Regions from separate parts of the Pandoraea vervacti genome, predicted to be linked through region 1. Evidence: predicted binding sites of a transcription regulator. Region 1 holds the regulator's gene; the other holds the start of a gene.
What was found. The regulator HrcA, encoded in region 1, represses chaperone genes, less so after heat shock. The targets are predictions, from matches to a motif close to TTAGCACTCNNNNNNNNNGAGTGCTAA.
Positions count from the first base shown of each region.

Region 1 (3,736 bases):
CGGCGCAAAGCCCCACGGCGCGTCGTCCACCCAGGTCCAGCCCCACGGATCGACCCAGACCCAGTGCCCCGTGCGGTAAGGCGCCCAGCCGGACGGCACGTTCGACGGCACCCATACGGCGCCGTAGGTTGGCGTCTCCTGCCACGCGCCGTAGTCGTCCAGACTCTCGAAACCCGTCATGTCGCGCGGCACGTAGCGCGCCGAAACGGAAGCGTCTTCCCGCGCGTCACGCTCGCGAGTCCATTGATCGAAGACATCGGTCGCAAGCGGGCCGGTCTGCTGCTGCGTCAGGTTCTGACCGACGAACGCCACGCGCTGCCCCTGTTGCAGCGGCACCGACGCGCCTTGCCCATAGACCGTGCCCGCGCCGCGCCAGACACTCACGGTCGTCACGCCGTTCGGATCCACGTCCACGCGATATTCACCGGCCTGTGCGGGCACGAACGCCAGATTCGGCGTGTCGATCTCGTACGGTTGATTCGGATCGAAGCTGCGCAGCCGCACGCCCACGGTGCCCTGCGTTACGTTCAGTTGCACATTCTGGTCGGTCACAGCGGACAGCGCGAGGCTGGTCGAAGCCCCCATGCGCACTGCGGTGCCGCCCACGTGCATCTCTGCGCGACTGTTACGGTCGACCCAGACGGCGTCGCCTGTAGTGAGCGGCCGGTTGCGGTTGGCATAGCGCCAGTCGCTGGTGCCCGCCGGGGCATACGTCACCGTGCCGTCGAACTCGCTAAGCCGCGCAACGCGTCCCGGCGGATCAGCGCTTTGCGCTTGCGCCAGTGCGGGCAGCCCCACAACACCGAGCATGCCGAGTGCGCCCAGCGCCAGCCCGGTGCCGAGAGAGCGAACGATCGTCCGCCAGGAAGTCAGGGATCTCATAAACACTCCGGGCCCGTTCAACGGGCACACTGCGCGTGGCTTGCATCCGCCACCTTGTGGGGTTCTGTCCGAATCCTCGCTGCGAGCGTCCGACGCAACATTGCACAACGCCCCCAGCACGCCTGCCACCCCTAGCCATGAACGCATCGAGGAACGCCAGGGTGACACTTCGAGCGTAAGCCCGTCGTGTGTGACCGCGTGTAAAGCCGTGTAAAGGCGTGTAAAGGAATGCTACGAGTTTGTAACTCAGTGATGACTGAGCGCGTTGGAGAGCAACTTGGCGGTGATGTCGACGATGGGGATCACGCGCTCGTAGGCCATGCGCGTCGGCCCGATCACGCCGAGCGTGCCCACGATCTGGCCGTCGACTTCGTAGGGCGCGGTGACTACCGTCATCTCCTCGATAGGAACGAGGCTGGATTCGCCGCCGATGAAGATCTGCACGCCGGAGGCCCGGCTCGACACGTCGAGCAATTGCAGCAGACCTGTCTTGGACTCAAACACGTCGAACAACTTGCGCAGCCGCTCCATGTTCGACGACAGATCCTCCACGCCCAGCAGGTTGCGCTCTCCCGAAATCAAAACGCTCTCGCGTGTGGTGTCGGCCATCGCATCGCTGCCGGCCTGTACGGCCGCTTGCATCAGCGCACTCATGTCCGAGCGCAGGGCGTCGAGCTCACCGCGCAAGTAAGTGCGCACGTCGTCGAAGCTGTGGCCGCCGAAATTGGCGTTCAGATAGTTCGCGGCCTCGACCAGCTGCGCCGGAGAATAATCCTTTTCCGTCAGGATGATACGGTTCTGCACGTCGCCATCGGGCGTGACGATGATGAGCAGCACGCGCTTATCGGACAACCGCAGGAATTCGATGTGACGGAAGGTCTGACTGCGACGCGGCGTAAGTACCACCCCGGCAAACTGCGACAGATGCGAGAGCACCTGTGCGGCAGACGCCACCAGTTGCTGCGGGCCGCCCGGCTGAAGACTCGTTTGCACCTGGGACGCCAGATGGTGCGCGGCCTCGTCGAGCGGTCGCACCGAGAGCATGGTGTCGACGAACAGGCGGTAAGCGCGCGGCGTCGGCACGCGTCCGGCCGACGTGTGCGGGCTCGCTACGAAACCGAGCGCTTCGAGGTCCGCCATGACGTTGCGGATTGTGGCCGGGGACAGGTCGAGTCCCGAATAACGCGAAAGCGTGCGCGAGCCGACCGGCTGGCCATCGGCGATGTACCGTTCGATCAGGGTTTTGAGAAGTGTTTGCGCACGTTGATCTAGCATGGCAAAAATTGTAACGCGAAATGTAGGTACGCGGCGTGCGTCAAACCCCGACGCGAGAACCGCCGCAGGCCGTGCATGCCGATGGTTGCTGTCATCGACTTATGGTGTAATGGCGGCATGAAAACTGGGAGCCCCTTCAAGACCGTGGCGCTCGTCGGGAAGTACCATGCCGACGGCGTCGCCGAACCGTTGCTCACGCTGGCGGCATGCATTGCGCAGCGCGGGCATCACGTCGTCTTCGAGCGTGACACTGCGCACAACATCGGCGCAGGCGCCGATCCGTACGGCACGCTCGACATTCAGGAGATCGCCACTCAGGCGGACGTGGCCGTCGTGGTGGGCGGCGACGGCACGATGCTCGGCGTCGGACGTCAGCTCGCCGCCTCGAACGTGCCGCTCATCGGGGTGAACCACGGCCGCGTCGGCTTCATCACCGACATCCCGCTCGACGAGATGCGTCAGGTCGTGCCCGCCATGCTCGAAGGTCACTTCGAAGCCGAGCAGCGCACGCTCCTGTCCGCACGCATCGAGCGCGACGGCCAGACGCTCTTCGATACGCTCGCGTTCAACGACGTGGTCGTGAACCGCTCCGGGATTTCGGGGATGGTCGAGCTGCGCGTCGACGTGGACGGTCGCTTCATGTACAAGCAGCGCTCGGATGGCCTGATCGTCGCCACGCCCACGGGCTCGACGGCATACGCGCTCTCGGCCAGCGGTCCGATTCTGCATCCGCGCCTGGGCGGCGTGGTGCTCGTGCCGATCGCACCGCACGCATTGTCGAACCGTCCGATCGTACTGCCGGATTCGAGCGACATCGTCATCACCATCACGGGCGGGCGCGAAGTCGGCGCGAACTTCGACATGCAGTCGTTTGCCGAACTGCGTCAGGGCGACAAGATTCTGGTGAGCCGCTCGGCGCATCAGGTGACGTTCCTGCATCCGGTCGGCTACAACTACTACGCCACGCTGCGCCGCAAGTTGCACTGGAACGAGCATATCTCCGACGAAGATACGCCGCAGAACTGACTCCACGCCTTACCCGACATCCCATGCTACGCAGTCTCTCGATTCGCGATTTCGTGATCGTCGATCGTCTCGATCTGGAATTCTCCGCCGGCTTCACCGTGTTCTCGGGGGAGACCGGCGCGGGCAAATCGATTCTGATCGATGCGCTGGCGCTCGCGATGGGCGAGCGCGGCGACACCAGCATGGTGCGCAACGGGCAGACGCGCGCCGACATTACGGCTGAGTTCGCTGCGGACGCCCAGGCGCGTCCCGATCTCGAAGCCTGGCTGCAAGCGCAGGCCCTCACCCTGGAAGAACACGGCGGCGTCCTGCTGCGTCGCGTGCTCGACGCCGGCGGACGCTCGCGCGCCTTCATCAACGGCACGCCCGCCACGCTCGCGCAGTTGCGCGAACTCGGCGAAATGCTCGTCGACATACACGGCCAGCATGCGCATCAGCAACTGTTGCGCCCCGACGCGCAGCGTCGCCTGCTCGATTCCCATGCGGGCGCAACGGCGCTCGCGGCAGACGCCGCCGCGGCTCACAAGGAATGGCGACGTCTCGTCAAGCGCTG
Region 1 is NZ_CP010897.2:4,544,246-4,547,981, forward strand. It holds gene UC34_RS26030 (collagen-like protein) at 1-882, opposite strand, end outside; gene hrcA (heat-inducible transcriptional repressor HrcA) at 1,129-2,157, opposite strand; gene UC34_RS19725 (NAD kinase) at 2,233-3,183, shown strand; gene recN (DNA repair protein RecN) at 3,207-3,736, shown strand, end outside.

Region 2 (3,736 bases), 1.7 Mb from region 1:
GCTGGTCAAAGAAGGCTCGGGCAGTTTCACGCGAACGGCCATTCCCAATCCATAGCACCTGCCGACTGAGCGGCTCGACCACCACCGTGGCGTAACGGTGGCCCTTGTGCAGAGCGAATTCGTCCATCGCCAAATATCGAACCTGTGTCCAATCCGGCTCGGCGATGCTTGCTCGCAAACTCGCTTTGTCGATCGCTTTAACGGTATGCCAATCCAAACCGTAGAACGCTGCAACGGCCTGGACATTGGTCGACTTGAGCAGAATTTCACAGGCCTTGGCAAAGCGCGCTGTGACCCGTTGGTAGCGCCCGAGCCAGTCCAATTTCTCCAGCCTCGGGCCACCACAGTGCTCGCACCAAAGCCGACGACGCGGCACATGCAGCACCACTCGATATTCAAACAAGGGAAGATCCCGAACCCGGCGCACCGTCGTCTCGTGGATCTGCGAGCAACGCTTGCCGCATTGCTCGCACAGCATCACTCGGCTTAATGGCTTCAGATACAACGACAGTGTCCGACTGTCCTGCGAAGGCCACTCCACTCGCTCAACTCGGTATCCCGTCCAGCAACCGAGGGCTTCCAGCGCTTTTCGATCTAGCAATTGCTCCTCCGAACACCGTCTCTATTGGCGTCAGATTATCAATTGCCTTGAAAACCTCCACGGTTTTCCACGATGAACCATAAAAAAGCCCCGTGAGACTCACGGGGCTTGGTTGCCAGCGGTATTTCACTGACGCTGACCGGGGTGTCGTGTGGCAATTGGTCGCGTGTCGCTTGTCACGTGATGTTCGTGAGACCCTCACGTTGCCGTCGACGTCCCGGACAGGGGATTACGCGTACGCTTGCAGCGCGCCTTTCATCTTCTTCATCGCGGCAACTTCGATCTGGCGAATGCGCTCGGCGGACACGCCGAATTCATCGGCCAGTTCGTGCAGCGTGGCGCCGCCGCTGCCGTCATCGGCGACCGAGAGCCAGCGCGCTTCGATGATGCGGCGGCTGCGCGGGTCGAGACGGCCAAGCGCGGCTTGCAGACCGTCGCTTTGCAGATGGTCGCGCTCACGCGCGGCGATCACAGCGGTCGGTTCCTGATGCGAGTCGGCAAGGTAGGCGATGGGGGCGAAGCTCGGGCTGTCGCTGTCGTCGCTGTGACCTTCGAGGGCGATATCGCCCCCGGACATGCGCGTCTCCATCTCGATCACGTCTTCACGCTTGACGTTCAGATCGCGCGCGACCTGATCGATTTCTTCCGGCGTGAACGCCTGCAAGCCCTGCTTCTGGCTGCGCAGGTTGAAGAACAGCTTGCGCTGCGCCTTGGTCGTGGCGACCTTGACCGTGCGCCAGTTCTTCAGCACGTACTCGTGGATTTCGGCCTTGATCCAGTGCATGGCGTACGACACGAGTCGAACTCCCTGCGAGGGGTCGAAGCGCTTCACGGCCTTCATCAGACCGATATTGCCTTCCTGGATCAGGTCGGCATGCGGCAGTCCGTAACCGAGGTAGTTACGTGCGATCGATACCACCAGACGCAAGTGCGAGAGCACGAGCTGACGGGCGGCTTCGAGGTCGTCGTTCTCACGCAGACGCTTGGCGAGCGACTGCTCTTCCTCGGCAGAAAGCAGCGGAATGCGATGGACAGCCTGAATGTAGCTGTCGATATTGCCCAGACTGCCCGGCATCATCAAAGCCGACGGGGCAAGAGCTAGGGCACGCGAATTCGGCGCCGTGCCGGTGGCCGGCGTCGTCGGATGCTTGTTGGCGGCAGTACTCAAGTGGTGGACTCCTGGTTAGCCTCTGGGAAAGCATTTTAGCACTCTCTTTCGATGAGTGCTAAAGACGTTAGAACCCTTACTGGACGGGAAGTTTCCGGTATCTCGGGGTTTTCCAGCACCCTCCCTCAAACGGGAGAAGTCACTGGCGCAAACGTGACCCGGATGGTGTAAATTGCAACCCAAGCCGCGAGCGTAAAGTGATGGCGAAGACGGGAGGTCAGCATGGCTGGGAAGCACATTGACGAGGTGCGGCAACGCGAGTCCGAGCGCTTCGGGTACATCGACGAAGTGCGGCGGCGCGAATCCGAGCGCTTCGAAGCGATGATCGAGTGCGACGTCGACAAGTTGAGCACACTGCTCGCGGACGGCCTTCACTACGTTCACTCGAACGGAAAACGCGAATCGAAAACCGAGTTCCTCAATGCGCTTAGCTCCGGTCGCCGCAAGTACGCGGCCATCGATGTCACCGGGCAGGAACTCCGTCAATTCGGCGATACCGTGGTCGTCACGGGAAAGCTCGACGTGGAGCTCGAAACGGCGACAGGCTCGCTGAATTCCCTCATGATGTACACCGCCGTTCACGTGCGCGAAGCGGGAGCGTGGCATCTGATCTCGTGGCAGGCGACCCGCATGGCGTCGCCAGACTGACATCTCGGGCGGCGCTGCTTCAGCCGCGTTCCCGGCGGCTGTCCACAGCGCCTGACACCCTTCGGGCGTCCTCTCCAACACAAAATGTTGGATGTCTTTCGGGACAAAATGTTCCGGAAAAATAAAAAAATCCGGTTGCTTTCGGTTTTCCATCAATTTCCGAGCGAATGTCGGCGCGTTACGGGCGTATTTCGCTCCTATGCTGCACGGACGTCCGCGGTAGTCATCATTCGTCAGGGCAGCCGGGAAGGCCAAGCGCCTGACGAATCACCTCGACCTGACGGGCGATAGGCGCAGGCACCGGTATCTCTCCCGCGAGCACCGCTTCGATCCATCGGGCCGTGGCCGTGGCGTCGGCGCCGGGCAGGGCCGGGGGGATGCCGGTCGCCCCCTCCTCGGCGCTTTGCCACAAACGGTAGTTGCCGTCCGAGAAGCCTTCGATGGCGCTCTGACGACGGGCATCCGCGACCGGTTCGCCTTCTGTGCCCCGCGCCAGCAGCACGCCCGGCGCGGGACTGCTGGCGGCGTCGACGAATAGCTCGCTCAGGGTTTCCCGATACTCGGGATGGGTAAAGTTCACGAGGCGCAGCGCGGGCCCGGCGAAGGGCTGCAACAGCTTGACGACGGTATGGCCCGAGTTCCGGACGCCCAGCGACGCGCGCATCTCAAGCAAGCGCTCCAACGCTGGCGACAGCGCGGCGATGGGCAAATACGCGACGCGGCGGGTGCTCAGCGCCACTTCGGCTTGCGTTGCCGAATGGCAGGCAGAGTGGCCCAGTTCGGCGAAGATCGCCTGCGTGCCCACACGATTCGCGCCGCTGTGATGCTGACCATGCACCAAGACCGGAATACCGTCGCGGGCGAGCAGCAGTGCCAGAAGCGGTGTGAGGTTCGGTTGCTTGCGCGCACCGTTGTAGCTGGGCAGCAGCACGGGCGGCGGGGCGTTTGCCGGCGCGGTGAGCGGGGCAAACGTGGCATGCGCGGCGTCGAGCATGGCGCGCAGCTCGACGGGGGTCTCGCCCTTGATGCGATAGGCGATCAGCACGCCGCCCAACTCGGCCGGCGGCACCCGGTCGGCCAGGATGGCGTCGAACAGGGTGCGGGTTTCGTCGGCGCTCAGCGCACGGGCGCCTTTGGCCCCTCGGGCGATGATCTTGAGCAGCGGGGCGCAGGCAAATGGGGCGGCAGAGGTCATGACGCGTCTATCGTGAACAATGGATGCCCGCGTGGGCGCCAGTACTGGCGGGGCATGCGTTCATCATACGCAATGAAGTGTCATCGCGGCCAGCGCTTGCAGTACCATCTCGTGTTCGGAGGCG
Region 2 is NZ_CP010897.2:603,051-606,786, forward strand. It holds gene UC34_RS02725 (ISL3 family transposase) at 1-601, opposite strand, end outside; gene rpoH (RNA polymerase sigma factor RpoH) at 831-1,679, opposite strand; gene UC34_RS02735 (nuclear transport factor 2 family protein) at 1,992-2,417, shown strand; gene ybiB (DNA-binding protein YbiB) at 2,644-3,612, opposite strand.
Region 2: the regulator HrcA is predicted to act here: its motif matches at 1,805-1,831, upstream of rpoH (RNA polymerase sigma factor RpoH).